3 regions of the Cupriavidus sp. C3SS-1 genome follow, and region 2 is predicted to be linked to each of the others. Evidence: predicted binding sites of a transcription regulator. Region 2 holds the regulator's gene; each other region holds the start of a gene.
The links. The regulator FNR, encoded in region 2, switches genes on or off when oxygen is low (the NO sensors DNR and NnrR bind a similar motif). The targets are predictions, from matches to a motif close to TTGATNNNNATCAA.

Region 1 (10,577 bases), 1.3 Mb from region 2:
GATCCAGGGCGTGGTGAACACGTTCGTGATCTTCCTTGCGCGCGTGGTCGGCTACTTCGTCGACTCGATGCTGCGCAAGAACGATGAGGAGTCGAGCGGGCCCGGCATCGGCTACATGGTCACCGTGATCGTCTGCGAGATCGTCTTCGGCATCCTGGCCAGCATCATCGTCGCTACCTTTTCGCGTCGCCGCGAGTTCCGCGCCGACGCAGGCGCGGCGGGCCTGATGGGCTCGCCGGCGCCGATGGTCGCCGCGCTGCGCCGCCTCGGCGGCCTGGAGCCGGACGGCCTGCCGCAGAACATGCAGGCCATGGGCATTGCCGGAGGGAAATCATGGATGGCGCTGTTCTCCAGCCATCCGCCGATCGAGCAGCGCATCGCCGCGCTGCAGTCGGCACGCTGAAATCCGATCCATCGCTGCGATCCGTCCGGGAGCGCCACGACGGCACCCGGGGCGGACATCGCAGGCATCCTGTCAGGGGGCAAGAGATGCAAGCGAAGCTGTTGGACACGAACAGTACCGCGTGGCGCGCCGCCCTGGAGCGCTGTAGCCATGACTGCTATCACACGCCGGCGTGGATGAAGACGGCGCAGAACAGCGAGCGCGGCCAGGCGTTCGCCCTGCATGCGACGGATGGCGACCATGAATTGCTGGTTCCGTACATCCGTCGCCCCATCATCGGGGATCTGTGGGACGCCACCTCGGCCTACGGCTATGGTGGCCCGCTCGTGAGCACCGGGGCGCCGGCGAATTTCGCGGATGCGGCATTCTGCGCCGCGGTAGCGATGCTGCGCGAAGCCGGCTGCGTGTCCTGGTTCCTGCGGCTGCACCCGCTGCTCAATGCGCAATGGAAAAGTTCGCTGGGGCTTGTGCTCGAGCAGGGCCAGACCGTGTCGATCGACCTGACCAAGGCGCCCGAAAAGCACTGGCAGGAAACGCAGTCACGCCACAAGCTCGGCATCAACCGCGCCCGGCGCGCAGGCGTGACGGTGCGGCTGGACCGCGACTTTGACGCGCTGTCACGCTTCATCGACCTCTACAACGAGACCATGACGCGCCGCGGTGCGGCGGAGTACTACTTTTTCGACGTGCAGTACTACCGTTCCCTGGTGGAAGAGCTCGGCGACGACCTGCTGCTGATGGTGGCGGAGGAAGCGGACGAAGTCATCGGCGGCGCCCTGTTCACGCTGTCGCGGCGCTCGGGCATCATGCAATACCACCTGTCCGGGTCCGACTGGGACTACCGCCACCGCCAGCCGACCAAGATCATCATCCACACCGCCCGCGAATGGGGCCGCATGCATGGCTTCTCGCGGCTGCACCTTGGCGGTGGCCTTGGCTCCGCGGCGGACTCGCTGCACGAATTCAAGCGCGGATTTTCGCCCGACACGCATGTGTTCCGCACGCAGCGCGTGGTCGTCAACCGGCAGGCCTACCAGTCGCTCTCGGCGGGGCGCATCGCTTCGACCGGCGATCTCCATGGCTATTTCCCGGCCTATCGGCGGCCCGTCGCTGCCATGGCGCACGCGTGCAGCGAACTGCCCGAGCTTACTCCGTGACGCGTCCGCGCAGCGCTTTCACCTGGCTGCGCTGGCTCTTGCCTTCCAGGCGACGTTTGCGCGAAGCGAGCGTCGGGCGGGTCGGGCGGCGCGTGCGTGGCGGTGTCGCCACGCTGGCCACCAGTTCGTGCAGCCGCCGGATGGCATCGTCGCGGTTCAGTTCAAGGCTGCGATGCTGCTGCGCCTTGATGACCACCACGCCATCACGCGTGATGCGGTGGTCATGCAGCTGCAGCAGGCGCGCCTTGTGGTCCGGCGCGAGCGAGGACGCGTTCACGTCGTAGCGCAGGTGCACCGCGTTGGACACCTTGTTGATGTTCTGCCCCCCCGCGCCTTGCGCGCGGATCGCGGTGATGTCGTACTCGTGGTGGGGGATGAGGAATTCGCCGGACATGCGCGCATCATAACAAGGCGCATGTCCGGGCAATGCGGCTATGCAGCCGGCGCGATGTTCTGGTTCACGCGGAACAGGTTGTCCGGGTCGTACTTCTGCTTGATGCGCGCCAGGCGCTCGAAATTGGGCCCATAGGCCGCGCTGATGCGGCCGGCTTCATCCTCGGTCAGGAAGTTCACGTACACGCCGCCGGTCGCATAGGGCTCGGTGGCGCGGAAGAAGTCGCGCGCCCAGGCCACGCAGGCTGCGTCCTCGGCGGGACTTTCCCATCGCGTATGGACGTTCATGACATAGCGCGCATCCCGGTGGTGGTAGGCCGTGGCATCCGCGGCAACGCTGTTGGCCCGCCCGCCGACCTGCCCGATGAAGATCTCGGAGTGCGGCGAAGGCAGGCGGCCGGAGTAATCGATCATGGCATCGATGGCTTCGTCCGGCAGCTGCGTGAAGTTGTGCGATTTCCAGTAGTTGCGCGCGCCCGGCGCCAGCAGCGGGTCGAATGCCTGCTGCCAGGCCACGTAAGACATGGCGCCCGTGTGCTCGCCGAGCACGGTGCCAAAGCTGCGCAACGGCGCCAGCAGTGGCTCGCCCTGCGCCGGATCGCCCGCGTAGAACACCGCCAGCACCACCACGTCGGTGCCGTGGACGGCGGTCGGCAGGAACGGCAGCGGCGGCGCCTTGCGCAGCACGACCCAGATATTGAGGTCCTCCGGCATGGCTTCGGTGAACACCCGGTACTGGCTGAGCACAGCGCGCCCCTGCGCGGCGGGAAACACCAGCAGGCCGGCCAGGATCTGCGGTCCGACAGCGTGCAGCCGGAATTCGAACAGCGTCACCACGCCGAAGTTGCCGCCGCCGCCGCGCAGGGCCCAGAACAGGTCGGAGTGGGCCTGCTCGCTCGCGTGGAGGCGCTGGCCATCGGCGGTCACGACTTGCGCCGACAGCAGGTTATCCACAGTCATGCCGTACTTGCGCGTGAGCCAGCCGAAGCCGCCGCCAAGCGTCAGCCCGGCCACGCCCGTGGTCGAGTTGATGCCCAGCGGCGTCGCCAGCCCACAAGCCTGGGCCTCGTGGTCGAAGTCGGCCAGCAGCGCGCCAGGCTCCACCCAGGCGCGCCGTGTGCCGGTGTCGATATGAACGGCGCGCATGGCGGACAGATCGATGACGACGCCGTCATCGCAGAGCGCCTTGCCGGCAATATTGTGGCCACCGCCGCGCACCGCGAGCAGCAGGCCGTTGTCACGCGCAAAGGCCACGGCTGCCGCGATGTCGGCAACCCCGGCGCACTGCACCACCACGGCGGGGCGCTTGTCCACCATGGCATTCCAGATCGTGCGCGATTCGTCGTAGCCGGGCTCGCCGGACAGCAGTACCTTGCCGCGCACGGCCGTGCGCAGTGACGCAAGCAGGTCTTTCGACAGTGCAGGCATGGCGAACCTCCGCATCGACATCACGGGGCCGCCATGCGCAGGGGAAAGCGGGCGATGGCGGCCCGTCCAGGGGTTCAGCGACGCAAATTGCGCGCCATGTGCGCCGACGCACCGACTGGAGACGTATTGCGATGCGTGCGCGCAAAGGCCTTCCCACAATCAGGCAGAAGTGTTTCAACGGTGATGCACGGCGCGGGTTCCGGCAGCCGCGCCAGCGCGCCAAAACGATGCCGGGTGTGACGCCCCCTCGTCTCGGCAAGGATGGACAACCTGTTGCAGGCGCGACACGTGTCCGGCGCTAGCGCCACGTGTAGCCCAGGCCCACGCCATAGGTGATCTGGTTGCGCGTGCCGCGCTGGGCAACGATGGGACTGTCGGCCGCGTCGCCGGCCAGCCGCTGCGCATAAACCATGGCCCCGGCATACCAGTTCCTGTCGATCTGGTAGAGCAGCGCGAGCCAGCCGGTGTACTGCTCCAGCCCGCCCCCGGGGTTGTAGGCCGGCAGCCCGCTGGCGGCCGCATCGCCGTCGGTCACGCCGAAATAGGTACGGTTGAAGCTGTCGCTGACCCAGCTCGCACCGAGGCCGACGCCGGCATAGACGCGTCGATGCATCGGCACCCACGCCGAGGCGTTGGCGCTGACGCGCGCGCCGCCGTAAACGATGCCCGCATTCGTCATCACGTTGATGCCGCCGCGCAGCCGGAACGGGATCGCGCCTTCGTGCAGGTACTCGTAGCCGAACCAGCCGCCGGCCTCGACGGTCGTGTCGATCTCGTGGATGCGCGACACCACCGGGTCGTCGACACCGCTGCGCCCCAGGCGCAGCGACACCGCGGGCCCCCACTGCCAGCCGGTCAGCCCGCCGAAGTTGAATTGCGCGTAAGGGCCGTACCATTCGAGCAGCCGGCCGCCCGGGGTCACGTAGCGCACGCCGGGCACGACCCCGATGGTGCGGTCCTTGCCACCGGCGAACTCGGTGGTCGAGCCCACGCCGATGCCAACCATATTGGGCAGCGAGCCGGGCAGGTCCAGCGGCGATGCGGCGCTGCCGCTTGCGGACAGCGCCAAAGCGAGGGCCGCCAGGCCCGGGCCTGCGATACGCCGGATCCGTGCCGGCAGTGCTGTCCGCGCAGTGCGTGCCATGTCTCGCCCTCCCCGATCGAATACGCCGAATCAGGCGAATCTATCAGCACATAGGCGACGTGGACGCAGTCGGTGATATGAAAGTTTTCGGCCGCCGGCGCTGCCGGGCACCGTTGCACGGCGGCGTACCGGTCACTGGAATAGCGACTAATATGAAAGCGCGCCAACCGGCACCCGCTGCCCGGAACCAGGCGCGACGGTAAGGCGGACCGCCGCGCACCTGGTCCGCACGGGAGTGTGCAATGACAACCAGGCAGAAGCTGCACGCATGGACCGCCGCCGCGTGCATGGCGCTGGCCATGGCATCCGGCGTGGCCAGCGCGGACGAGGTTCCGCTCGTAACGGGCAAGCAGTGGACAGAGTCGACGGAGCAGATGAAGAAGGCCTATCTGGTCGGCATCGCCAATGTGGTGCAGGTCGATGTCGCCTACCACGCCGGCAATGTCCCGCCGGACTCGCAGACCATCTTGCCGCGCCTGGCGCGGGGCCTGAAAGGCCAAACGCTGGACTCGGTCCGTGACGGCCTGGACCGCTGGTATGCCGCCCACCCCGACCGCCTGCAGCGGCCGGTGCTCGAAACCATCTGGTTCGAGATGGTGGTGCCTGGACTGCAGGTCAAGAAATAAGGCGAGGCCATGAAACGACTTCAATGGATCGGCGCGGCGCTGGCGGTGGCCAGCGTGACCGCATGCACCGGCATGACGCCGCAGCAGCAAGGTACGGTTTCGGGGGCTGCCATCGGTGCCGCCGCCGGCGCGGGCATTGCGGCCATCGCAGGCGGCAGCGGCTGGACCGGCGCGGCCATCGGCGCGGTGGCGGGCGGTGTGGCAGGCAATATCAAGGGGCGCAACGAGCAGCAGCGGTACTGACCGCCGGGGCGGGCCACCGTCCGGCCACGGCACAGTCGGTCGCTGCGGCGATTCTTCCTGTCCGCGCGCGGCGCGTCGGGCCCCTTGTCGCTGCTCAGCGGTAACCGATCCGTGCCAGCAGCCGGATGCTCTCGGTCACCAACTGCTCGCTGCGCTCGACCACGCGGCGGTTGGAGGCGCACATCCACTGCATCCGCTCCAGCAGATCGTCGTTCTCGATCCACGCCGTCCTGCCTTGCGGCTCGGCCAGCCCTTGATCGTCACCGGCTTCCGAACCGGCCGGCATCCGCTCGTGCGCGGCAACGACGGGGGAAATCTTGCTCGCCATGGTGGTCTCCGCCCCTGGGACAACTAGAAGTCTTGGCGCATTGACGGCCGCCTGGGTATCCGGCGCCGTCCTACACGCAAGCCCGCATCGAGCCAGCCACGAGAATCGCCGCGCCGCACGCCAACCGGCATATTCCTGCACAGGGAGCGGCGGCGACACCCCTCCGCAGAGGCAAGAGACAAAAAAGAAGCGCGGACATGCCGCGCTTTCCAAATGTCCTGTCAGAAACGGGGAGCGTTCTGCAGGGAGAGGCCTCAGTGGCACTCTAAGTCCGCCCCCTTGTGAAGACAATTGAAACATCCTTAGGACGGAATTAAGCACCTTGCGGAAAGTGTCATAAACGGGAGCGCTTCGATTCGGTGCTTGCCAAGGCGCTGTCGGCCTGGAGGCGGAATGCCAGCCGGAACGCAGCGAGTCATTTCGGGAAATTTGGCGCGCCCGGCTGGGATCGAACCAGCAACCCCTGCCTTCGGAGGGCAGTACTCTATCCATTGAGCTACGGGCGCGCGGAAAGTGGTCTGGCACTGGCGGCAGGGTCTGCCACGGGTGCAACCGGTGCGGCGGGCGAATGCCGCCGCTGGGAAGTCGCATAGGATACCGCGTTTGCGCTGAGGCGTCCATGCGCGCGAATCCGGGGACATCGCCCAACGTCTCGGAACCGTCTCTTTCGGCCCAGCCATGAGGCCTTTGGGGCTATAATCGCGAGCTATTTCCGTCAAGACGCAGCGGCACCGCGTTGGCAAACGGGGGACAGTACTGAACCACGCAATCAGAAGGACCCAGACGTTCAAGGGCCCGATAAATCAAGCCGAGCGTGAGCGGCTGAAGGTTTCCTGCAAAACTGAGAGTTCTGTATGAGCGACGTCCAACACCAACACGACGAACACGAGTCTCCCATCAAGACGCCGAAGCAGCTGATCGCAGTGGTGATCGCTGCGTTCCTGGTCCCGATCATCGTGATCATCCTGCTGGTCAATTTTGTCGGCCACGGCTCCAAGGAAGGTGCCGGTTCGGTCACCACGGCGGAAGCCATCAATGACCGCATCAAGCCGGTCGCTTCGCTCGAGATCAAGGACGCCAACGCACCGCGCGTCTTCAAGACCGGCGAGCAGGTCTACAAGGAAGTCTGCGCAGCGTGCCACGCCACGGGCGCCGCGGGCGCGCCGAAGTACAGCAACGCGGGCGACTGGGCCAGCCGCATCGGCCAGGGCTTCGATGGCCTGCTGAGCTCGGTGCTGCACGGCAAGGGTGCCATGCAGCCGCGCGCCGGCACCACGCCGGACGACTACTCCGACTACGAACTGGGCCGCGCCGTGGTCTACATGGCTGACGCCGGTGGCGCCAAGTTCCCCGAGCCTCCGGCCCCTGCCGCCGCTGCTCCGGCCACCGCCGCGGCATCGGATGCCGGTGCCGCACCGGCTGCCGCCGCCGCTCCGGCTCCTGCAGCGGCGCCCGCGCCCGCTGCCGCTGCGCCGGCTCCGGCCGCAGCACCTGCCGCGGCTTCCGCCGAAGTGGGCAAGAAGGTCTATGATCAGGTTTGCGCCGCTTGCCACGCCGCCGGCGTTGCCGGGGCTCCCAAGTTTGGCGACAAGGCCGCCTGGGCGCCGCGCCTGAAGGAAGGCATGGACGCCGTCCACAACTACGCGCTGAAGGGCAAGGGCGTGATGCCGCCGAAGGGCGGCTATGCCGGCCCCGACGCCGATGTGCTCGCCGCCGCCGACTACATGGCCAGCGCCGCCAAGTAACACCGGCCGCACAGACATAAAAAGCCCGCGACTGGATCGCGGGCTTTTTTTCGCCTGTTGGTTGCGCGCCGGGACCGGCGCCTCCGGATCAGACCACGCGGGAATATCGCGGCACGAACCGCACCGGCTGGGCGCCGTCATTGGCTGCCGGCGGGGCAACGGGCGGCCTGGCAGCGTCTTCGCGCAGGTAACGGTCGAACACCATGGCAACGCGGCGCACGAGCAGGCGGCCCAGCATGGTGACCTCGATGCGGCCCGGCTCGCGACGAACCAGGCCGTCGGCGCCGAGCCGGTCGAGATCGGCAAGTTCGGCGGCAAACCTGCCTGCGAAATCGATGCCATGGCGTGCCTCGATCTGCGCGATGTCGAGCACGCCATTGCACATCAGCGCCCCGATGATCTCGCGGCGCAGGTGATCGTCGTCTTCCATCGTGAAGCCCCGCATGACCGGCAGCCGGCCGGCGTCGATTGCGGCGTAGTAATCGTCGAGCGTGCGCGCGCTCTGCACGTAGCGCCCCGCCACGGCACCGATCGCGGAAATGCCGAAGCCGAGCTGGTCATAGCCGGCATGTGTCGAATAGCCCTGGAAATTGCGCTGCAGCCGGCCCTCGCGCTGGGCCACGGCGAGGTCGTCGTCGGGCAGCGCGAAGTGGTCCATGCCGATGTAGACATAGCCGGCGGCAGTCAGGCGTTCGATCGTGGAGACCAGGATATCGAGCTTCTCGCCCGCGCTCGGCAATGCGTTTTCGTCGATGCGCCGCTGTGGCTTGAAGACATGCGGCAGGTGCGCGTAGCTATAGACGGAGAGCCGGTCTGGCCGCAGTGTCAACACCCGCTCCACGGTAGCGTTGAAGCGCGCCGTGGTCTGGTGCGGCAGCCCGTAGATCAGGTCCAGGCTGACCGACCGGAACCCCAGTTTGCGGGAGGCGTCGACCACCGCGCGGGTTTCCTCGAACGGCTGGATGCGGTGGATGGCCTGCTGGACTTCCGGGTCGAAATCCTGCACCCCCAGGCTGACGCGGTTGAAGCCGAGTTCGGCGAGCAACGCCATGCGTTCGTAGTCGACACGGCGCGGATCGATCTCGATCGAGTGCTCGCCGTCGGCCGGCAGGTCGAAATGCTCGTGCAGCGATGCCATCACGCGTCGCATCTCGGCCGGGTTCAGGAAGGTCGGCGTGCCGCCACCCCAGTGCGATTGGAGCACCTGCCTGCGGCCGCCCAGGTGCGCAGCCGTCAGCGCCATTTCCCGGCCAAGGTAGCTCACGTACTTGGCGCTTCGCCCGTGATCGCGCGTGATGACCTTGTTGCAGCCGCAGTAGTAGCAGATGTTCTCGCAGAACGGGATGTGCAGATACAGCGACAATGGCGCCGGCGCGGCGGCGCGGCAGTCCGCCAGCGCGGCGTGGTAGGCCGATTCATCGAGGCCGCCATGGAAGCGGTCGGCCGTCGGGTAGGACGTGTAGCGCGGGCCGTTGCCGTCGATGCGGCCGGCCAGCGCGCGGAAATCGGAGAGGGCGCGGCGATCGATGGCCGCGGATGGCGTGGTGAGCGTGTGCATGGGGGCGGACTGACCGGCGAGTTTGACGACCCATGCTAGTTCCCCGACGCCGGTAAGGAATTGACGCGCGTCAAGCTCGACGGTCGCATGGCACGGCCCGCCCCCCTCGTCGGCGGGGGTATTTCGTCACAGTTCTGTCACACGTGCCGGATACGCTGCGCCCCGCATCTCCGGCAGCCACCGCCCGGACAGCCAGCCATCCCCTTTCCATGCCCTCGATCCTGCCTTGTTTGTCGTACCCATCGCTGCGCGGCGAAACGCCGCCCCCCTCCCCGCGCCGCCGCCAGCTGATGACCGCACTTGGCGGACTGGCCGCCGCGCCGCTGGCCCTGGCCCAGGCGCCGACGCGGCGCACCGTCGTGGTCGGCCATCTGCTCGACCGAAGCGGCGCCCAGGCCGACCTGGCGCGTGACTACCTGGCCGGCGCCAAGGTCATGTTCAACGCGGCCAACGCCGCCGGTGGTCCGGTGCGGATTGCGCATGTCGTGCGCGACGCCGATGCCGATCCGCGCGCGGCGCTCACGCAGGCACTATCGCTTGCCGATGGCGAGCATGCCGAACTGCTGTTCGGCCCCGGCGACCGGCTGTTGCCGGCCCTTGCGGCCTCGCCCGAACTGCACCGGCGCGGCGTGCAGATCGTGGCGCCGCTCTCGGGCCTGGCCCTGAACGCGGACAACGTCTGGTTCACGCGCGCCGACTACCAGGCCGAACTCGACACCGCCGTGAAGCAACTGCGCGACTACGGGCTGACACGGGTGGCGCTGGCGGTCTCGGCGGAGTTCGCCGCCTCCGCTACCGGCAACGGCGCCGCGTGGCTGGGGGCGCTCGAATCCACGATGGGCACCCGCGCGGTGCCGCTGGGCGGCAACGCGGACGCCGCCGCGCGCACCATCGCGGCGCAACGGCCCGGTGCCGTGATCGTGGCGGGTGACACGCTGGCCTATGCGAGCCTGGGCCGGGCCCTGGCCGCTCAAGGCTGGTACGGATTCCTGGTCGGCTTGTCCGCGGTCAGCCCAACTGTGGCGCGCGAAGTGCTCGGCGCGGGCTATCCGGGCGGCATGGTGCTGACGCAGGTTGCGCCCGGACCGCAGGCCGCCACGCTGCGCGTGGTCAAGGAGCACGTGGCCCGCATGAAGCAATACCTTGACGAGCCGCCCTCGCCCGCGACCATTGCCGGCTATATCGGCGCCGCCTGGCTGGTGCGCGCACTGGGTGCGTGGCGCGGCAATGGCGCTGGGGAATTGCGGCGCGCGCTGCAAGCTCGCGTCGATGTGGGCGACTTCACGCTCGATTTCACGCAGGGGCAGCGCGGCTCACGCTACGTGCAGCTTGCTGCTTCAGGCACGCGGTAGGTCCAGGCGCGCGCGCAGGCCGCCGGTTTCACGCCGCGGCGTGCATCGTCCACGGCCTCACGCAGCACTCAACCGGGCGCCGTCTTGCCGCCATTGCCAAGCAAGGCCTTCAGCGCGCCAAGCCGGTCCTTGGGACTCATCGCCGGCATCTCGTCCTTCGGCGGGGGCGCTTCTTCCAGCTTCATCTCGCCGATAAAGCG
Region 2 (10,577 bases):
GCCTTGTGGCCCATTTCTTCCACCACGATCATGGCGGTTTCCTGGTCCAGCACCTGGTTGATCGTCACCATCTGGCCGAGCTTCATCATCTGCTTGATGACCTCGGATGCCTTCACGGCCATCTTGTGTGCAAGATCCGCCACCGAAACGGTTTCCGGCACGTGCACTTCACGCACCACGGGTTCGGTCGGCGCCTGGAAATTGCTGCGGCCGTCGTCGTCACGCTGGTGACGACCACCGCGGCCACGCGGACCACCGCGCCAGCCGCCCACGCCACCCGACGAATCGCCGCGTGTCTTCAGGCCGCCCTTCTTGCCGCGCGAGGCGTCATCCTTCCACCCCGGGGCACCAGGCTTGCCGGTCTTCTTGTCGACCGTCGTGCTGGGTGCGGCAGTGGTGGCCGGCTTCTTCTCATCCTTCTTGGCCTCGGCCGTGGCGCCGGCCGGCTTGACCGGCTTGTGCAGCGTACCGGTCTGCTCGGCCTTCTTTTCTTCCGCCTTGCGCTCGGACGGTGCCTTGAGCACGCGTGCCGGCGCATTCAGCATCTGCTGGATGGCACGGGCTTCGGCTTCGGCAGCCTCGCGGCGCTTGCGTGCGGCGTCCTGCTGCTCGACACGCGCCTTGTCGGCAGCTGCCTTAGCATCGTCGGCAGCCTTCTGCGCGACCGCGCGCTCGGCGGCTACGCGCGCCTGCTCGTCCTCGGCCTTCTTGCGCGAAGCTTCTTCGGCGGCCTCGTTCACGGCACGCGCGGCAGCAGCTTCCTCTTCGGCCTTCTTGGCGAGAAGAGCGTTCTGGCGCTGCTGTTCGGCTTCCAGGGCTTCCTGCTGCGCACGGCGCTCGGCTTCCTCTCGCTCGGCGGCCTCGCGGCGCGCCTTCGCTTCGGCTTCCTGGCGTGCCAGCAGTTCCGCCTGGTTGCGCTCCTCTTCTTCACGGCGCGCCTGGTCGGCGGCGTCGGCGTCCACGGTATGCGGCTCCGACTCGGCGTGATGGTCGGACGTCGCTTCGTCGCGCTTCATCAACACGCGCTTCTTGCGCACCTCGACCTGAACGGTGCGCGTCTTGCCGGTGGAGTCGGCCTGACGGATTTCGGAAGTTTCACGCTTGGTCAGCGTGATCTTCTTGCGTGCGCTGTCATCGGCCTGGCCGTGCGAACGCTTCAGATAGTCCAGCAAGCTGGTCTTATCCGATTCCGTGACGATATCTTCTGGCGTCGCCTTGCCCACCCCAGCCGCCTGCAATTGTTCCAGCAGGGCAGCTGCGCTGCGACTCAGTTCTGCGGCCAGTTGGGCAACTGTTGTGCTTGCCATTCAAACCCTTTCAATGCTTGGTTTCTTCGTCGGGACAAATCGTATGTGGAAAGCGCGTCCGGTAATGTTGTCACATGCCCGGACGTGTCCCTCAGTTGAACCAATGTTCCCGTGCCTTCATGATCAGCGCCTTGGCTTCTTCCTCGCTGACGCCTGTCATCTCGACCAGTTCGTCGACGGCCAGTTCTGCCAGGTCGTCACGCGTATGGATATCGCCTTCGGCCAGTTTGCCGATCAGTTCCGGGTTGAGGCCGTCGAGCGAGCGCAGGTCTTGCGACACCTCTTCAACCTTTTCTTCCCGGGCCAGTTCCATCGTCAGGAGCGCATCACGTGCGCGGTTGCGCAGCTCGTTGACGGTGTCTTCATCAAACGCCTCGATTTCCATCATTTCACTGATGGGAACGTAGGCCACTTCTTCCAGCGTGGAGAATCCTTCGTCGATCAGGATATCGGCCACTTCTTCGTCGACGTCCAGCTTGGCCATGAACAACTTGCGCACGACATCGCTTTCCTCGGCCTGCTTCGCCGCCGACTCTTCCTGCGTCATGATGTTGATCTGCCAGCCGGTCAGTTCGGACGCAAGGCGCACGTTCTGCCCGCTGCGACCGATGGCCACGGCGAGATTCTCCTCGTCGACGACCACATCCATGCTGTGCTTTTCCTCATCCACGACGATCGACTGCACCTGCGCCGGCGCCAGCGCGCCGATCACGAACTGCGCCGGATCTTCCGACCACAGCACGATGTCCACGGCTTCGCCGCCGATCTCGTTGCGAACGGCCGTCACGCGCGTACCACGCACACCCACGCAGGTACCGATCGGATCGATACGCTTGTCATGCGCCACCACGGCGATCTTGGCGCGCACGCCCGGGTCGCGGGCTGCCGCCTTGATCTCCAGCAGGCCTTCTTCCATCTCGGGCACTTCGTTCTCGAAGAGCTTGATCAGGAACTCGGGCGCGGTGCGCGACAGTTCGATCTGCGGGCCGCGGGCCGCGCGATCCACGTTCAGGATATACGCACGGACACGGTCGCCGGTGCGCAGATTTTCCTTCGGGATGATCTGGTCGCGTGCCAGCAGCGCTTCCACGCGACCGGATTCGACGATCAGGCCCTTCTTGTCGGCGCGCTTGACCGTACCGGTCATGATCTTCTCGCCGCGATCGAGGTAGTCGTTCAGGATCTGCTCGCGCTCGGCGTCGCGGATGCGCTGCAGGATCACCTGCTTCGCGGCCTGGGCGCCGATACGCCCGAATTCGACGGACTCTATCTGCTGCTCGACATAGTCGTTCAGCTCGATGCTCGGGTTGTCGTCGCGTGCCTCGAACAGCAGGATTTCCTTGTCCGGCTCCTGCAGGCCCTGATCGTCAGGGACGACAAGCCAGCGGCGGAACGTCTCATGCTCGCCCGATTCGCGGTCGATCGCGACACGGATATCCACGTCTTCCTCGAAACGCTTCTTGGTCGCGGAGGCCAGTGCAGCCTCCAGCGCGCCAAATACCACATCCTTGTCGACGTTCTTTTCACGCGCAAGCGCATCGACGAGCAACAGAACTTCGCGGCTCATTGCTTGTTCCCTTTTCTTTGATTTCCTTTGAAGTCGATCACCGGCACCAGGCGCGCCTTATCGACATCAGATACCGTGAACTCCAGCAGCGCCGGACCGTCCTTGCCCTGGAACTCCAGGCCAACCTTCTCGGCGCCAGCCTCACCCGTCGGCTCGCGCAGAATGCCCGTGAAGTTCTTTTGCCCATTGACAGGCAGGCGTAGCGTCACGCGCGCTTCTGCCCCGGCGAAGCGGGCATAGTCGGCCAGTTTCTTCAGCGGCCGGTCCAACCCCGGCGAGGAGACTTCAAGCCGTTCGTAATCGACGTTCTCGACGGTCAACACGTGCGTCAACTGCCGGCTCACCTTCTCGCAATCCTCGATGACGATGCCGGTTTCAGGCTGATCGATATAGACACGCAACAGTCCGGCCGGAGCACGTTCGAGCTCAACCAGCTCGTATCCCATGCCGTTAAGGGTGGTTTCGATCAAATCTGCCAGATGCACTGTATTCCCAAGTAATGGCCATCAACTTCCAGGGCAGGCTGGCTTGCCTGCCCCGCCTGGGACGACATGGGCAAAGCCACCTGCCAGTCAGCCTCCGGCGCACATGCGTCAAACGGGCGAACCAAAAAAAAATGGGCACAATGCCCATCATTCGCCCATCCTCTGGGAGGATGACTTTTTGAATAGACTTTAATTATACGCAGATTATGTCCAAAAGGCAAAAGGGCATGTATCGGCGCCTGATCAGGCCCCGGCAGTGAATGGCCGCCGGGGCTGCCGCTTAGCGGTTACCTCGGTTACCGCCCCGGTTGCCGCCGCCAGCACCGCCGGCGCCACCGCCCTTGCCGCGGCCCGAGCGATTGCCGCCGCCCTTTGCAGCCTTCGGCATCACATTGCCGTTGACATCGCCGCCGCGGCGCTGAGGCCGGCCCTGGCCACCAAGGCCCGCGCCACCCGCACCGCCGCGCCCGCCGCCAGCGCGTCCGCCACCCTGTCCGCGCCCGCCACCCAGATTAGCGGCGTGCGACGTCAGCACGGTGGGACCATGGCTGATATAGCCCATCGACGTCCGCATAGGATCGGGTTGGCCACGGCCCGCACCGCCCTTGTCGACCCGCGGCAGGCCGTCCATACCGGTATGCATGGGCATGCCGGCAATTGCCGCCTCGGTGCGCTGCTTGCGCCCACCGACCTTGGTCATGCCCTTGCCACCCTGCTGCTCACCCCTGCCCGGTACCTTCAGGCCGATGGCATCCATCATCGTCCTGACTTCCGTCGCCTCCAGCTCTTGCCAACGCCCGCGCTTCAGGCCGCGCGGAAGCAGGAACTGCCCGTAACGCGTGCGAATCAGGCGCGACACCGTCAGGCCCACCGCTTCAAACATGCGGCGCACTTCACGGTTACGCCCCTCGGTCAGCGCCACGTGATACCACTGGTTCACGCCCTCGCCACCACCATCCGCAATGCGCAGGAAATTGGCCTCGCCGTCATCGAGTTTGATGCCATGGAGCAGGCGCTGGCGATCTGCTTCCGCCAGCTCACCCAGCGTACGCACCGCGTACTCGCGCTCCACGCCATAGCGGGGATGCATGAAGCGATTGGCAATGTCGCCCGACGTCGTAAAGATCAGCAGGCCTTCGGTATTGAAATCCAGGCGGCCCACCGCGACCCACTTGCCGGTTTTCATGCGCGGCAGGCTGTCGAACACGGTCGGGCGGCCCTCGGGATCCGACTGGCTCACGATCTCGCCGGCCGGCTTGTGGTACAGCAGCACGCGCGGAGGCTTGGAAGAAATCTTGCGATGAATCAGCTTGCCGTTCACCCGGACCTGATCGGCCGGCAGGATCCGCTGGCCGATATGCGCGGGCAATCCGTTGACGGAAACGCGGCCCTGCAGGATCAGCTCCTCCATTTCGCGGCGCGAGCCCAGGCCGCCTTCAGCCAGGACCTTGTGCAGCTTAGGCGCATCGTCGTCCGCGGACAGTTCGCGCACCGGCTTAGCCTTGGTGCGTGGGATGACGGTGTCTTCCTGGTCGTACTGATCCGAGATAACGAAGCGGAACAGGTCTTCGCTGCTCGCGCCCGCCTTCTCGGGACCGGCCGGCCCCTTCCGTTGCGACTGACCACCCTTGCGCGGGCCCTGCTGCCGACCCGCCGACTGGACATCGCCTTCCGGCGTGGCCCGGGCAGTGCGCTGGCCCTGCGGCTTGCGCTTGCGGCCCGCCTGCTCGCCCTTGTCGCCGCGCTCCTGCCCAGCTTGACCGCCTTCCCGGGCCGGCGCATTTTCCGCCCTGATCGGCTTGCGCTTGCCGCGGCCACGCGGGGCCGCACGCCCGCCGGGTTCGCCGGCAGGCCTGCTCTCGCCAGCATCAGCCTGGGCGCCAGATTCGGCTCCTTCGGCGCGATTGCCGTCTCGATCCTGCCCGCCCTGCCGGCGCGAAGCCACCAGGTTGCGCAAGCCGCGTCTCAGCCCCTTCCGGCGCGGCGCCGTATCGGTGCCTGACCCGGATTCTGCTGCGCCGTCGGCAGCCGGTGACCCGGCTGACCGGGTGTCTTGTTCAACGGAATCAGACAAAGTATTCACTATCGGATGTTGCATATTGTTCAGTTGGGCACGCGCTCATCATCATGCTCGCTCGCGTGCGGCGGCGCAGTATCGTCGCCGGATGAATTGCCGCCGTCCTGGTTGCCCGGCGCGCTTTCGGCATGGAAGCCATTTGCCTCGGTCACAGCCGACGCGAGATCTGCCACCTGCATGGCGTCGGCGCTGGCCTGCGCGACGGCCCCAGCCTCGTCAGGAGGTTCGTCGCCAGCAGCCGGCTTGGCGGCATCGGACGACTCACCGGCCGGCGTAACCGGCTCCGGCTCAGGGAAGGCCTCTTCGTCGCCAGCCACCGGCAGCGCCGTTGCCATCTCTTCAAAATCGATCGCCTGCTGATCCAGTAGCGCCGCCTGCGATTGCGCCTGGGCGTCTTCGAGCGGAGGCAGTTCGTCCAGCGTACGCAAACCCAGATCGTCCAGGAATGCCTTGGTGGTCGCATAGAGTGCCGGTCGCCCCGGTACATCGCGGTGGCCGATGACCTCGATCCAGCTGCGGTCTTCCAGTTTCTTGACCACCTCCGTGCTAACCGTCACGCCACGGATTTCCTCTATGTCACCACGCGTTACCGGCTGACGATAAGCAATGATCGCCAACGTTTCCATGACGGCCCGCGAATACTTGGGGGGCTTCTCGGGATTGAGGCGATCGAGGTATTCCCGCATCTCAGGCCGGCTCTGGAAACGCCAGCCGCTGGCCAGTGCCACCAACTCGACCCCACGCTGGCGCCAGTCCTGGCGCAACTCATCAAGCAGGACCCGAACAGTGTCCGCGCCGACATCGTCTGCAAACAGACGGCGCAGGTCGCTCACGCGCAAGGGCTCCTGCGCACAGATCAGCGCAGTCTCGAGGACGATCTTCGCCTCTTGGGTATTCATGTTGGGTGTGCAGCCTGTCTTTGCACCTGCTCAGGGACGAATCCGGAGCCCTGGACATTGTGGATTTAACGGTGCGATTGCCACCGCCATCTCATCGCGCAGCAAACCCGAAAGCGTTTCGCTTCGAGACCGTGCACCTTCTTTTGCTTCGATTTGCCGGGTGTGTTCCGGCAGGAGATTGCCCGGTCACCGGCAAGTACCAGTGCACGAACCTCTTGCACGCGCCCACATGGGCGGACATGGCTTCCGGCGAACGTCCGCCTGGGCCGCAAGAAAAACGAATATCGGGATCAGGGCCAGCAATGACCGCACCACGGTCGCAGAGCCAGCCGGACTTTTGAACAGATATTATGAACCGGATGGACTGCGGAAGGGTTCGGCGCCGAAATGTCGGCTTGCCCGAAACTCCGGACGCCCTTTTTTTGGAAGGGCTGCCAGGCGCCGCTCGGAAACACGCCGCGCGATACCGCAATGCAGGCGATTGTATGGCATTCCCGCATCCGCCTGCAACCACCGCGCACTCCCGCGCCTTCACGGTGGCGTCAAAACACCAGGCAAAAACCATGCTCGGCCAGCGAATGTGGCAATAGCACCGCTCGACCGATTCCCAGGCCGCCGAAGACCATGACCGCCAATCCAGCTCCCATCCTGACGCAACGGCGGCGAGCCCAAGCGCGCAGCAGCCCCGAAAAGCTGGATAGCGCCAGCAAATTCGGTAACGTGCCAAGCCCGAAGGCGCCCATTACCAGTGCACCCGAGGGCGCATTACCGGCCAGTAACGCGAGGGCAAGCGCACCATAGACCATGCCACAGGGCACGAGCCCCCACGCCAAGCCCATGCCGTAGCGGCGCACCAGACCACCGCCTCTCGCCGCCGTGGCCGGAGTTTTGCGGCGAAGCCGGCCGAAGCTTCCGGCAACGGCGGTCCCCGCGCGCGCGCCGAACCGTTCCAGCCACACGATGGAAAACGCTTCGCCGCGTAGCAGGCGCCAGCCAGATACCAGCAGCAAGGCACTCCCGGCGCCAAATAGCCAGCGCTGAACCGGCAGGTAATCCTGGCGCCAGGCCGTCGCCCCCACCGCTCCAAGGATCGCACCGAGCAGCATGTAGGTGGAAATCCTGCCCACATGCATCACCAGCAACTCCAGGAGCCAGTCTTGGGGGCGCCGCACCACGGCAATCGGCACGTCCGCGGCGCGCTGCTCGACTGCGAGGGCAACGCCACCGCACATGGCAGCGCAATGAAAGCCCCCCAGCAAGGCAAGCATGAAAACACTGAGAAGCACACCAAAAGTCAATTGCAACTCCCTACCGCATCACATCGCGCGTTAAAATGCATGCATTGCGCCCTCGCCGCTCATTCCTTGCAGGTTCCAATTGCTAACATCCATCCCCGTCACCGAGATGTCGCCCCGTTGCTCCACTTGCGGCATGGGGCAACTGTGCCTGCCGGTGGGCATGAGCCAGCAGGATCTGCAAAAGATGGATACCCTGGTGCAAGAGCGCGTCCGTGTCCACAAGGGCGAAACCCTGTACCGCATGGGCGATCCGCTGACTGCGGTTTTTGCCATTCGCTTCGGCACCCTGAAGACGCATGTCACCACGGAAGACGGCCGCTCGCAAATCACCGGCTTCCATTTGCCTGGCGAAGTGGTCGGCCTCGACGGCCTGGGTGAAATGCAGCACGCCTCGGATGCCACCGCGCTTGAAGACACGGAAGTATGCGTCGTACGCATGGCCGATCTTCAGACGCTGTCCATGGATCTGCCATCGCTGCAGCAGCAGTTCCTGCGACTGATGGGGAAGGAAATATCGCATGATCAGCTCATGCTCGTCACGCTGGGGTCCATGCGTGCCGAAGAGCGACTTGCCGCGTTCCTGATCAACCTGTCAGAACGTCTGTCCGCACGCGGGTATTCGTCGACCGAGTTCGTCATGCGCATGAGCCGGGAAGAAATCGGCAGCTATCTCGGATTGAAGCTCGAAACGGTCAGCCGCCTGTTCTCACGATTCGCCGAGGCGGGCCTGATCCAGATCCGTCAACGCCACGTCAAGCTCGTCGACATGGAAGGCATCAAGCAAGTCTACAGCCGCTCCTGCTGAGGCCGTCTGACCGCCTTGCCTGGCAAGACGGTCCGCTTCAGCCCAATCACTCCAGCTCGTCCGTTTCGCTGAGCTTCGTCGGCATGGTATAGAGCGTCAATCCGCTGGACAACGCGCAGAATACCCAGGCCAGCAAGAACCCGATCGTATAAATGGCCTCGCGCGAGGCCTCGATCGGGTGGCCGAAGAAATTCAGATCTCCGGGATCCACCACCGAAAACACGGTTGCCGTGGCCACCCCGGCCATCAGGAACGCCGGCCACAGTACCCACATCAGCCAGCGCAGCCTCATGGCCGCCTCGCTTGCGGTGCCTTGGCACTGCCCGGGACCCCTTCTGCTTTCTCGACGACCAGGCCGTGCCGGGACACACCTTCGACTACCGGCCGGTCAGGATGGGTGGAAGCCAGCCAGATGGTTACGCCGCAAGCCACTATGGCCAGCAACGGGCCGCTCATCAGAAGCCACGGCCACGGCTCCTTCCACCACGGATTGCTTTCTTGCATCGTCTTGCCTCCTTCGTCGGCGCCTCACCGAGGCGCTCGCGGTTGGTACGGCGCAGCGCCGATGCGCTGCACCGCCCTTAGCATCACAAATTGCGCGGCACGATGAAACTGGTAGATTGCCTGATTTGCGCACTACCTTGCCCCGAACCTTCGCTTGTCACCGTCACGCTGATCTTGTGCGTACCCTGCGCGGCATCGTCGATCGGCACGCGAATCCGGATCGGCACCAGCTTGTTCGACGTCGGCGCCAGGGCCTTCGCGTCGGGATCGTACTCGACCGTCAGGTTCTTCAGATCGTCGCTTTCGGCCTGCACGCTGATGCGCATGGGTGCCTCGGTGGTGTTGATCAGCTGCAGTCGATAGACGTTCTCAATCCAGCGTCCATCCACCTCACGCCCCAACGCCCCGCGATCGCGGATGATGTCGACCTTCAACGGCGTGCGCAGCGCTAGCGACACCACGAAACCCGCTACCATCACCATCCAGATGACCGAGTAGATGATGGTCCGCGGCCGCACGAGCCGCTTGCGCGCCACCGCGGCTGACAGCGCCTTGCGCATGGCGTTCTCGGACGTGTACCGGATCAGCCCACGCGGGTAGTCCATCTTGTCCATGACCTGATTGCAGGCATCGATGCAGGCGCCGCAACCAATGCACTCGTACTGCAGCCCGTCACGGATATCAATGCCTGTCGGACACACCTGCACGCAAATGCTGCAGTTGACGCAGTCGCCAAGCCCTGCCTGATGATGATCCACCTTGCGCGACCGGCTCCCGCGCGGCTCGCCGCGCCCGACGTCGTAGGTGACCACGTAGGTGTCGCGGTCAACCATCACGCTCTGGAATCGCGCATACGGGCACATATACTTGCACACCTGCTCGCGCATGAAGCCCGCATTGCCCCATGTCGCGAAGGCGTAAAAGAGCATCCAGAACGCCTGCCACGGCCCCAGCGAGAAGCTCAGGACCTGACCGCCAAGCTCGCGTATCGGCGCGAAGTAGCCAATGAACGTGAAGCCCGTCCATAGCGCGACCAGTAGCCACAGCGAGTGCTTGGTCGCCTTCAGGCGAAATTTGCGCAAACTCCACGGATCGCCGTCCAGACGGATCCGCGCGAAGCGGTCACCTTCGACATGCCGTTCGATCCACATGAATATTTCGGTGTAGACCGTCTGTGGACACGCGTAGCCACAGAAGAGCCGCCCCGCAATGGCCGTGAACAGGAACAGCGCCAGCGCGGAGATCACCAGCAGGACGGCAAGATAGATGACATCCTGCGGCCAAAGCACCAGTCCGAAGATATAGAACTTGCGGGCGCCAAGGTCGAACAGCACGGCCTGTCTGCCATTCCATTGCAGCCAGGGCGTGCCGTAGTAGATGAGCTGGGTCAGGAGTACCATCCAGACCCGCCAGTTGGAGAACGCGCCCGTCACCGAGCGCGGGTAGATCTTGCGTCGAACCTCGTAGAGCGTTTCGTCGGAGGTTTCGACAGGCGACGACGCCGGCCCTTGCGGGCCGGCCGTGCGGGCCAGAGGTTCTGTCCCGGGGGCGTTCATGCGCGCGCTCCTTCAGACGCCATGGCGCACCCCGTGCCTGAGTCGGTGATCATTGCCCTGAGCCTCCGGTATTGGAAAG
Region 3 (10,577 bases), 880 kb from region 2:
CCTGACCGCACCCAAGTCACTGCCCGAGAACCTGCACTGGTTCTACTGGGAGTCGTATTCGACCTGGATGAGCGGCTTCGCGCTGCTGGTGGTGCTGTACCTGTTCAACGCCAGCACGTTCCTGATCGACAAGAACGTATTCGACATGTCGCCTGGCGCGGCGGTGGGCTTTGCGGTGTCGTACCTGCTGATCGGCTGGATCGTCTATGACAGCATCTGCCGCCTGTTCGGCAAGAACGACCGTCTCGTCGGCATTCTGGTGGCGGTCTACATCATGGCCGCGGCCTTCGTCGCCTGCCACATCTTCTCGGGCCGCGCGGCGTTCCTGCTGACCGGCGCGATGGTGGCGACGATCATGAGCGCCAACGTGCTGGTGTGGATCATCCCGGGCCAGCGCAAGGTGGTGGCGGCACTCAAGGCCGGCCAGCCGGTGGACCCGATCCACGGCAAGCGCGGCAAGCAGCGCAGCGTGCACAACACCTACTTCACGCTGCCGGTGCTGTTCGCCATGCTGTCGAACCACTACAGCATGACCTACGCCGCCAAGAACAACTGGCTGGTGCTGATCCTGATCATGCTGGCCGGCGTGCTGATCCGCCAGTTCTTCATCCTGAAGCACAAGGGCAAGATCAATGTGCTGTGGCCTGCGGCCGGCGTGGCCGCGCTCGGCTTGGTGGCCGTGCTGATCGCGCCGCAACCGCGTCCGGTGGTGGCGAGCAATGGCGGTGCGGAAGCGGCAGCCACTGCGGTGAGCTTCACGAAGGTCCAGGAAGTCATCAATACGCGTTGCGTGCAGTGCCACGCCGAAGCGCCGAAGATGATGCCGACCGCGGCCAAGGGCATCAAGCTCGACTCCGCCGACGAGATCAAGGCGCACGCCCAGCTGATCTACCAGCAGGCGGTCCAGCAGAAGGCCATGCCGCTGGGCAATGTGACGCAGATTACGGACGACGAACGCGCGCTGCTGGGACAGTGGTTTGAAGGCGGCGCCAAGACGACCAACTGATTGTTTTCCAGCATGAGGGCTCGCCGGCGAGCGGCCCATGAACACTGAGCATCGGTGATCGACGGTTCGGAGGCCGCGCAGTCTGGCGGCCGTCAGTACCGGACCGGCGAGGGTTTAGACGGAGCTTCGGCTCCGTTTTTTTTTGTGCTTTGAGCGGGATGCTCTCTAGGGAATAAAGAGATCCAGACCTGCCAGTGCCACCGCGCCGCTCAAGGCGATTGCGGCCGTGGAATCCGTCAGAAGGAGGATTGCACCCGACAACCAGCAGGCAATGGCGAAGCCGATGGCATTTTTCATGATGGCCCCTCGCCGCAGCCGACATGGGGCCGGCATGCCGGATGCGGCCTGTCGTGGAACCCCTGGTTGTTTCGTGTTGCCCGTCAAGGGTACAAGCTGGTTCGATGCGCCGCGTCATCGGAACCAATGAGGGGGCTGGCACCGGCAAATCAGCCCATGCGGAAGCCGGAATCCAGCGGCTACTCCGGCTGGATCCCCGCCGCCTCGATCACCGGCTTCCACTTGGCCCGGTCCCGCTGAATCCTCTGCGCAAACGCCTCGCGCGCCTCGTTCAACGGAACAATCCCCGCCTTCTCGAGCCGCGCCCGGAAATCCGGATCGGCGATGATCTTCTTCCCTTCGGTGGCGATGCGCTCGACGATTTCCGGCGGCATCCGCGCGGGCCCGACCAGTCCGTTCCAGGTATCCACCTCGTGTCCCGGAAACGTCTCGGCAATCGCCGGCACGCTGGGCAGCGTCGGCATGCGTTTTTCGCTCGACACCGCGGTCGACCACGAAAACGCGTTTTTGGTTACTTTTGTCGCGAGACAAAAGTGACTCGCCGGCTACGCCGGCGAAACAGCAGCGCATGCCAAGAACGACGCCCGCAATTCATCGTTGAACCAAAAAAAAAGCCGCTCCGAAGAGCGGCTCGCATTTCAGGCGGGCGTCAGGCCCATGGCAAGATCAGTCATCCAGCAACGACAGATCCCGCACCGCGCCCTTGTCCGCCGACATGACCAGCTTGGCATACGCCTTGAGCGCCGCCGACACCTTGCGCGGACGCGCCTTGGCGGGCTTCCAGCCCTTGGCGTTCTGCTCTTCGCGGCGGCGTGCGAGCTCTTCGTCGGAGACCAGCACGTCGATGGTGCGGTTAGGGATGTCGATGCGGATCCTGTCGCCGTCGCGCACCAGGCCGATCGCGCCGCCGGCTGCGGCTTCCGGCGAGCAGTGGCCGATCGACAAGCCCGAGGTGCCACCCGAGAAGCGGCCATCGGTCAGCAGCGCGCAGGCCTTGCCCAGGCCCTTGGACTTGATGTAGCTGGTCGGGTAGAGCATTTCCTGCATGCCGGGGCCGCCCTTCGGGCCTTCGTAGCGCACGATCACCACGTCGCCGGCCTTGACCTTGTCATTGAGGACGTTCTCGACGGCCTCGTCCTGCGATTCCGTGACGTGGGCATTGCCTTCGAACACCAGGATGCTCTCGTCCACACCAGCGGTCTTCACCACGCAGCCGTCCACCGCGATATTGCCGCGCAGCACGGCCAGGCCGCCTTCCTTCGAGAACGCATGCTCGTACGAGCGGATGCAACCCTCGGCGCGATCCAGGTCCAGGCTCGGCCAGCGCGTATTCTGGCTGAACGCGACCTGCGTCGGGATGCCGGCCGGGCCGGCCATGTAGAAGTTGCGGACGGCGTCGTCCTGCGTGCGGACGATGTCCCACTGGTTCAGCGCATCGCCGAGCGTCGGGGCGTGCACGGTCGGCACATCGGTGTGCAGCTTGCCGGCACGCTCGAGTTCGCCCAGGATGGCCATGATGCCGCCCGCGCGGTGCACGTCTTCGATGTGGTACTTGTTGGTGTTCGGTGCGACCTTGCACAGCTGAGGCACGACGCGCGACAGGCGGTCAATGTCGTCCATCGAGAAATCGATGCCGGCTTCCTGCGCAATCGCCAGCAGGTGCAGGATGGTGTTGGTCGAGCCGCCCATGGCGATGTCCAGCGTCATCGCATTCTCGAAGGCCTTGAAGCCGACCGAGCGCGGCAGCACGCGCGCGTCTTCCTGCTCGTAGTACTGGCGGGCCAGTTCGACGATGCGGCTGCCGGCGCGCTTGAACAGCTGCTCGCGGTCGGCGTGCGTGGCAACCACCGTGCCGTTGCCGGGCAGCGACAGGCCCAGCGCCTCGGTCAGGCAGTTCATCGAGTTGGCCGTGAACATGCCCGAGCACGAACCGCAGGTCGGGCAGGCGGAACGCTCCACCTCGGCCACGTCGGCGTCGGAATAGGCCGGATCGGCCGCGATCACCATGGCGTCGACGAGGTCGAGCTTCTTGAATTCGACGGCCTTGGTGACAGGGTTGGCCAGGCGCGTCTTGCCGGCTTCCATGGGGCCGCCGGAAACGAAGATCACCGGAATGTTCAGGCGCATCGCGGCCATCAGCATGCCCGGGGTGATCTTGTCGCAGTTCGAGATGCAGACCATGGCGTCGGCGCAGTGCGCGTTGACCATGTACTCGACGGAGTCGGCGATGATGTCGCGGCTCGGCAGCGAATACAGCATGCCGTCGTGGCCCATGGCGATGCCGTCATCGACGGCAATCGTGTTGAATTCCTTGGCCACGCCACCGGCAGCCTCGATCTCGCGCGCGACCAGCTGGCCCAGGTCCTTCAGGTGGACGTGGCCGGGTACGAACTGGGTGAACGAGTTCACCACCGCGATGATCGGCTTGTTGAAGTCGTCGTCTTTCATGCCGGTGGCGCGCCACAGGGAGCGGGCCCCAGCCATGTTGCGGCCGGCGGTGGAAGTCTTGGAACGGTATGCGGGCATTGTGGGGTTGTGGAATCTAAATCGCAGAAAGGATGCGGGGCCACGGGAATAGGAGCCCCTCGCGCGCCCGTGCGTACAACCTCTTGAGCTGCGCCCTGGGCAGAACCCGTGATTATCCCACACCGCCGGCAGCGCGTAGCCGGCAGGGCCGGTGATCGCGCGCGCCGCAGGCAGGGCATCCAGGCTTCGCGGCCCGGATGCTCTGACGCGTCTCTTGCGGTGGTCAGCCGCCGATATTCAGCAGCGCAAGCACGCCCAGCACCAGGAAGATGCATGCGGCGATCTTGTGCACCAGGCCGATCGGCATCTTGTTGGCGAACTTGTCGCCGAGCAGCACGGCCGGCGCATTGGCCAGCATCATGCCGAACGTGGTGCCGGCCACCACGGCGAGCACCGCGCCGTTGAAGCGGGCGGCCAGCGCGATCGTGGCGATCTGGGTCTTGTCGCCCATCTCGGCAAAGAAGAACGCGACGATGGTGGCGAGCAGGATGCCGACCGTGCCTTTCACCGGCTTGGCGTTTTCCTCGTCGTCGAACTTGTCGGGGATCAGCATCCAGCCGGCCATGGCGATGAAGCCCAGGCCCAGGATCCAGCGCAGCAGCGTTTCGCCGAGCACGTGCGTGATCCAGCCGCCCAGCGCCCCGGCAAAGCCGTGGTTGACCAGCGTGGCAATCAGGATGCCAAGGATGATGGGGAGCGGCTTGCGGTAGCGCGCGGCCAGGACAAGCGAGAGCAGCTGCGTCTTGTCGCCCATTTCAGCGAGCGCGACGATGCCTGTGGAGACGAGGAAGGCTTCCATGTTGTTATGTGAGTAACCGGGCCGCAATGCATCGCGAGATGCCAATGACGCACACCTTTCCCGGCCCGGCCAGAAAGGTATGGTCATCGGTCTCGCCAGGCCTTGGATCGGGCTGGGCCTGTGGCCAGCCAGTCCGGAGCTGCGCACGCCATAACCGCAAGCGGTCAAGTCTGTTGACGTACGCCCCTGTCTGCCGGGTTCCGCATTGCGCGGAGCGGTGAGAGCAGGGCGGCTACTCCCCAATGGAAGCCGCGATTATAGCGGCGCCGGCGGGGATCGTCCACCGCCGGGAAAATGTGCCCTGTCAGGCGGGAACCGGCGACTGCTCGCTGGTGCGGCGGCCGCGGAAATCGGTCCAGCACAGGGCCTTGAAGTCGTACAGCTTGCAACGGCGCGCGGTCCGGAAGTACCAGCGCCACGAGAAATTCTCGATGATGATGCGGCCCGGCAGCGCATGTTCGAGCAGCGCCTGCGCTCGCTTCAGGCGGTACAGCGGCACGCTCATGTCCACGTGGTGCGCGGTGTGTTCCATGATGTGGTGCAGCGCCGCGCCGATGCCGTGGCGGAATCGCAAGTGCACGGTGGTCGAGACAAAGGGCTGGGCCTTGGCCCACATGGCCTTGGTGTCGTACCACGCCACGCTGGTGTGGGTGTGGTGGACGTACAGCACGAAGCCGACCGTCAGGTTCCAGACCAGGAAAGGCAGCACGAAACCAGCGCCGACCATCATCCAGGCCGATTGATCCGTGGCCAGTGCGGCCCACACCAGCGCGCCGATCCACGCGGCGCCGAAGGCAGCCACGAGCGTGCAGTCGGCCATGAAGATGGGCCGGCGCGTCGCCATCTGGCGCTTGCTCGGGAAGAACAGCTTGAACCACCAGATCTCGATCAGGTAGTACAGCCCGGCGCCGAAGCCATTGCGGTAGATGCGCTCCATCATGCGGCGCCAGCGCGGCAGCGCCTGGAATTCTTCGAGCGAATAGGGCGCCCAGACGAAGTCGAAGCCCTTCAGGTTGGTGTAGCCGTGGTGCACGACGTTGTGGCCGACTTCCCACAGGCTGTAAGGCGTGAGCGACGGCAGGAAGGTCAGTCGGCCCAGCCACTTGTTCAGGCCGCGGCGCGGCGTCAGGCTCTGGTGGCAGGCGTCATGGCCGATGATGAACAGCCGCGCGATGATCAGCCCGGCCAGTGCGCCCAGGCCCAGCTTGGCGGCCCAGTGCGGCGCCAGCACGATGCCGGCCAGCGTGGCCGCGAACAGCAGATAATCAAAGGCAAACAGCATCAGCGCGCGCGGTGTGCTGCGCTGGCCCAGCGGAATCAGCCAGCCGCGGATGATCTTGCGCGACGGCAGCGGCTGGTCGGGGGCAATCGGATCGGGGAACGGTCGGTCTTTGGCGGCCGGTGCTTCAAACGTTACCTCGGGATGCGTGGCAGCGGTGGGGGTCATGTAAACCTTCAGGTTGCTGGCGTTGCTGAAGGCCTGGTATGGCCGGCAACGGAACCATAAAGGTTAGAGGGGTTCGACGGTCCGAGTCTTGATCACCGTCAATTCGTGCCGGAGCGGTCCCGGGTAATAGCGACCTTCGGCCGCGCATTGCGGCCGAAGGTCGGTCAGTCATCACACGACGGGCGTCTGTACTGCCTCGCCCATCACATAGACGCTGTCGATCACACGGTCGTCGCCGAGCATGGCAAAGGCGAACAGCTGCTCTTCCAGCGTCCCGGAACGGCCGCTGCGGCGGGCGATCAGCGGCGTCGCTTGCGGATCCAGCACGATGAAGTCGGCTTCGCAGCCCTCGCTGAAGCTGCCGATGCGGTCGGACCAGCCCAGCGCCTCGGCCGCGGCGCGCGTGGCCAGGTAGAACATGCGCAGCGCCGTCAGGTGGTAGCCGCCCATGCGCGCGACCTTGTGCGCGGCGTTCATGGTGCGGAACATCGAGAACGAGGTGCCGCCGCCGACATCGGTGGCCAGCGTCACGTTCAGGCGGTTGGCGTCGGACTGGTGGAAGTCGTAGAAGCCGCTGCCCAGGAACAGGTTCGACGTCGGGCAGTGCGCGACCGCGGCGCCGCTGTCGGCCAGGCGCCGGCGGTCATCCTGGTCCAGGTAGATCGCGTGGCCGTAGAACGCGCCCGGGCGCAGCAGGCCATAGCGGTCGTAGACGTCCAGGTAGCTGCGCGCGTCCGGGAACAGCTCGGCAACCCATTTCACCTCGTCGCGGTTCTCGGCGACGTGGGTCTGGATGAACGCGTCAGGGTAGGCCTTTGCCAGTTCGCCGCAGGCGGCCAGCTGCGCTTCGGTCGAGGTCGGGGCGAAACGCGGCGTGATGGCGTAGGCCAGGCGGCCCTTGTTATGCCAGCGCGACATCAGGTCGGCCGAATCGCGCGCGCCGGTTTCGGCGGTGTCGCGCAGGAAATCGGGGCAGTTGCGGTCCATCATCACCTTGCCGGTGATCATGCGCAGGTTGCGCTGCTCGCTCTCGGCAAACAGTGCCTCGGCCGAAGCCTTGTGCACGGTGCTCCAGACCACGGCGCTGGTGGTGCCGTTGCGCAGCAGTTCGTCGGTGAAGAAGCCGGCCACCGCGCGCGCGTATTCGGGCTCGGCAAAGCGGCGTTCCTCGGGGAAGGTGTAGGTGTCCAGCCAGTGCAGCAGCCCGGGCGACGGCGACGCGATGATGTCGGTCTGCGGGTAGTGCACGTGCGTGTCGATAAAGCCCGGCACGATCAGCTTGCCGCGGTGGTCCACCACCTCGGCGCCGGCCGGGATGCGCGCGGCCAGCCCCTTGTAGTCGCCCGCTGCGACGATGCGCCCGGCGGTGACGATCAGCAGACCATCTTCCCAATACTGATAGGCGTCCTCGTGGAATTGCGGATCGTGCAGGAAATGCAGCACGCGGCCGCGGATCGCGCGGGTAATGGACGGGGTCGGGGGAGTGGTCGTCATGGTCTGTCTCTCGGGACCGGCCTGCGCGCACGCGCAGGGCCGGGCTATTGCTATGCGCCGCGCTCAGGCCGCTGGGACCGTGGCGGGCGGGGACGTCGGCGTGGCCGACCAGAAGTGGTCGACCTCCGCCAGGAACTCGGCCTTCTGCATCGGAGGCAGGAATGCCGCTTCAAAACTATTGCGCGCGAGCTGGTGCGCATCCGCGGCATCGAGCGGCAGCGCTTCGAACGTGGCTTCCCAGTTGGCGTTCATGTAGCCGCCAAAGTAGGCCGGATCGTCCGAATGCAGCGTGACCATGACGCCGGCATCGAGCATGCGCTTGAGCGGGTGTTCGCGCAGGTCCGGATGCACCTTGAGCTTCTGGTTCGACAGTGGGCACACCGTCAGCGCCACGCGTTCGCGCGCCAGGCGCTCGATCAGCGCGGCATCGTCGATCGACCGCACGCCGTGGTCGATGCGCTCGACCTTGAGGATGTCCAGCGCGTCGATGACATATTGCGCGGGGCCTTCCTCGCCGGCGTGGGCCACCAGTCGCAGGCCGAGTTCGCGGGCACGCGCGAACACGCGCGCGAACTTCTCGGGCGGGTTGCCCTGCTCGGACGAATCCAGCCCGACGCCGACAAAGCGGTCGCGGTAGGGCATTGCGGCTTCCAGCGTGGCGAATGCGTCTTCCTCGGACAGGTGCCGCAGGAAGCAGAGAATCAGGCTGCTCGAGAAATCGTATTCGGTACGCGCCTGGGCCAGTGCGTCGGCGATGCCGTCGATTACGGTGCCGATCGGCACGCCGCGCGCGGTGTGGGTCTGCGGATCGAAGAAGATCTCGGCGTGGCGGACGTTGTCGGCGACGGCGCGCTTGACGTAGTCCATCGTCATGTCGAAGAAATCCTCTTCCGTCAGCAGCACGCTGGCGCCGGCGTAGTAGATGTCCAGGAACGATTGCAGGTCGGTGAACGCGTACGCCGCGCGCAGGGCTTCGACGCTAGGGTAGGGCAGGCTCACCTGGTTGCGCTGGGCCAGCCGGAAGATCAGCTCGGGTTCGAGCGTGCCTTCGATATGCACGTGCAGTTCAGCCTTGGGAGTACGGCGGATCTTGTCCGCCAGCGCGGCATCGATGGTCATGTGGGGCCTCGGTCTTATGGTTACGGATGCACCGTCTCCCCGTGGCTCGCGTGCAGCGCGGCGAGACGCTGGTCGCGGACCTGCAGCAACTGGGCGACGATGGCTACCGCAATCATAGCCGGTGCCTTGTCGGTGATCCCCGATACGCCCATCGGGCATGTCATTTCGGGGAAGCGGGCCGGGTCGACACCGTAGTCCGCCAGCCGGTGCTCGAAGCGCGCGCGCTTGGTCTTGGAGCCGATCAGCCCGAAATACGCGAAGTCGGTGCGCCGGAAGATCTCCTCGCACAAGGTCTGGTCCAGCGCGTGGCTGTGCGTCATGACCAGGAAGTAGCTGCCCGCGGGCGCCTGCGCGACCACGGCTTCAGGCGTGTCGCTGGCCTCGGCCTCGACGTTGTCGGGCAGGCCGGCCGGGAACAGCGTGTCGCGTTCATCGACCCAGTGCACGCGGCACGGCAGGTTGGCCAGCACCTTGACCAGCGCATGACCGACGTGGCCGGCGCCGAACAGGACGACGTGCATCTCATCGGGGACGAGCGTGTCGATCCAGGAGCCGCCCGCTTCGAGCGTGACCGACGGCACCGCCGCGCGGCATTCTGCGGCGGTTACTGCACCTGATGCCGGAACCGTGCGTTGCAGTGATCTGCCCGCGGCGAAAGCGGCTTCCACTGCGTCCAGCCAGCGCAAGTCATCCTGGCCGAGGACTTCGAAGCCCAGCTGGACCACGCCGCCGCAGCACTGGCCCAGTGCCGGGCCCAGCGGAATGCGCTCGATGCGGCGCTGCTCCTTGCCGTCCGCCAGCATGGCACGCGCGATATCCATGCCGCGCCATTCCAGGTGTCCGCCGCCGATGGTGCCGACCAGGTCGTTGGCGCTGACCAGCATCCGTATGCCCGGCTCGCGCGGCGCCGAGCCCTTGACTTCGACGATGGTGACCATCGCCACCGGCACGCCGGTGCGCACCATGCGCGCGGCGTCGGCGAAGCGGAAGGGTTTGAGCGGTGCGTCCTGCATGTCGGGGCCTTGGTCGTGACTGCCGGCTGGTGCCGGTCTGTGGTCAATGCTGTGGTCGATGGTTTGCGTGCCAGCGCAGTGGCGCGTGCCTGCGCGGGCGGCCGGCCCCTTGCCCACCCGAAAGCAGGCAAGGGGGGAAAGTCCGGCGGGCCCGGCAGGCGCGCGCGTCAGGCCGGCTGTGCGGCGCTTTCGCGCACGGCGCGCACCGCTTCCACGGCGTCCAGGATGGCTTCGCTGGTGGCCGGCGCGCGCAGCGGCGGGTTGGCTTCATAGTCACCCACGGCCGCGATGGCATCGCGGATTGCGAAGAACACCGAGAACGGCAGCAGCAGCGGCGGCTCGCCCACAGCCTTGGAGCGATGGATGCTGTCTTCCACGTTGCGGTTCTGGAACAGGCGCACGTTGAAATTTTCGGGGCAGTCGTTGATCGTCGGGATCTTGTAGGTGGACGGGGCGTGCGTCATCAGCTTGCCATCCTTGTTCCACCACAGTTCCTCGGTCGTCAGCCAGCCCATGCCCTGGATGAAGGCGCCTTCCACCTGGCCGATGTCGATGGCGGGGTTCAGCGACTGGCCCGCATCGTGCAGCGCGTCGGCGCGCAGCAGCTTCCATTCGCCGGTCAGCGTGTCCACCAGCACCTCGGAGCAGGCCGCGCCATAGGCAAAATAATAGAACGGCCGGCCATTCAGCTTCTTCTGGTCCCAATGCAGCTTGGGCGTGGTGTAGAAACCGTCCGACCACAGCTGCACGCGCGCCACGTAGGCTTCGCGGGCCAGGTCGCCGAATGACAGGCGCAACTCGCCCGCCACGATCAGGCCATCGTTGAAGCGCACGCTCTCCGGCGTTACGCCAGCCTTGCGGGCGGCGAACTCGGCC

Region 1: hemN (oxygen-independent coproporphyrinogen III oxidase) is a predicted target of FNR. The motif match lies at 9,086-9,099, and genes of this name have one in related genera.
Region 3: ACIGJC_RS04830 (fatty acid desaturase) is a predicted target of FNR. The motif match lies at 6,164-6,177, and genes of this name have one in related genera.

Annotation. Positions count from the first base shown of each region.
Region 1 is NZ_CP172699.1:3,252,623-3,263,199, forward strand. Features, by position in the region: gene htpX (protease HtpX) at 1-403, shown strand, start outside; gene ACIGJC_RS15245 (GNAT family N-acetyltransferase) at 505-1,560, shown strand; gene arfB (alternative ribosome rescue aminoacyl-tRNA hydrolase ArfB) at 1,550-1,954, opposite strand; gene ACIGJC_RS15255 (FAD-binding oxidoreductase) at 1,993-3,381, opposite strand; gene ACIGJC_RS15260 (MipA/OmpV family protein) at 3,680-4,525, opposite strand; gene ACIGJC_RS15265 (hypothetical protein) at 4,768-5,151, shown strand; gene ACIGJC_RS15270 (YMGG-like glycine zipper-containing protein) at 5,161-5,394, shown strand; gene ACIGJC_RS15275 (hypothetical protein) at 5,489-5,722, opposite strand; tRNA gene ACIGJC_RS15280 (tRNA-Arg) at 6,153-6,228, opposite strand; gene ACIGJC_RS15285 (c-type cytochrome) at 6,577-7,467, shown strand; gene hemN (oxygen-independent coproporphyrinogen III oxidase) at 7,556-9,025, opposite strand; gene ACIGJC_RS15295 (ABC transporter substrate-binding protein) at 9,235-10,377, shown strand; gene ACIGJC_RS15300 (UvrD-helicase domain-containing protein) at 10,446-10,577, opposite strand, start outside.
Region 2 is NZ_CP172699.1:1,916,274-1,926,850, forward strand. Features, by position in the region: gene infB (translation initiation factor IF-2) at 1-1,307, opposite strand, end outside; gene nusA (transcription termination factor NusA) at 1,399-2,874, opposite strand; gene rimP (ribosome maturation factor RimP) at 2,871-3,359, opposite strand; gene rluB (23S rRNA pseudouridine(2605) synthase RluB) at 3,640-5,457, opposite strand; gene scpB (SMC-Scp complex subunit ScpB) at 5,463-6,335, opposite strand; gene ACIGJC_RS08905 (sulfite exporter TauE/SafE family protein) at 6,878-7,633, opposite strand; gene fnr (fumarate/nitrate reduction transcriptional regulator Fnr) at 7,713-8,438, shown strand; gene ACIGJC_RS08915 (hypothetical protein) at 8,485-8,730, opposite strand; gene ACIGJC_RS08920 (FixH family protein) at 8,727-8,942, opposite strand; gene ccoG (cytochrome c oxidase accessory protein CcoG) at 9,026-10,498, opposite strand; gene ccoP (cytochrome-c oxidase, cbb3-type subunit III) at 10,548-10,577, opposite strand, start outside.
Region 3 is NZ_CP172699.1:1,037,643-1,048,219, forward strand. Features, by position in the region: gene ACIGJC_RS04805 (urate hydroxylase PuuD) at 1-1,006, shown strand, start outside; gene ACIGJC_RS04810 (hypothetical protein) at 1,172-1,303, opposite strand; gene ACIGJC_RS04815 (Bug family tripartite tricarboxylate transporter substrate binding protein) at 1,483-1,767, opposite strand; gene ilvD (dihydroxy-acid dehydratase) at 1,970-3,829, opposite strand; gene ACIGJC_RS04825 (TMEM165/GDT1 family protein) at 4,053-4,628, opposite strand; yybP-ykoY riboswitch at 4,659-4,881, opposite strand; gene ACIGJC_RS04830 (fatty acid desaturase) at 4,933-6,075, opposite strand; gene guaD (guanine deaminase) at 6,247-7,569, opposite strand; gene ACIGJC_RS04840 (adenosine deaminase) at 7,633-8,688, opposite strand; gene xdhC (xanthine dehydrogenase accessory protein XdhC) at 8,709-9,701, opposite strand; gene xdhB (xanthine dehydrogenase molybdopterin binding subunit) at 9,869-10,577, opposite strand, start outside.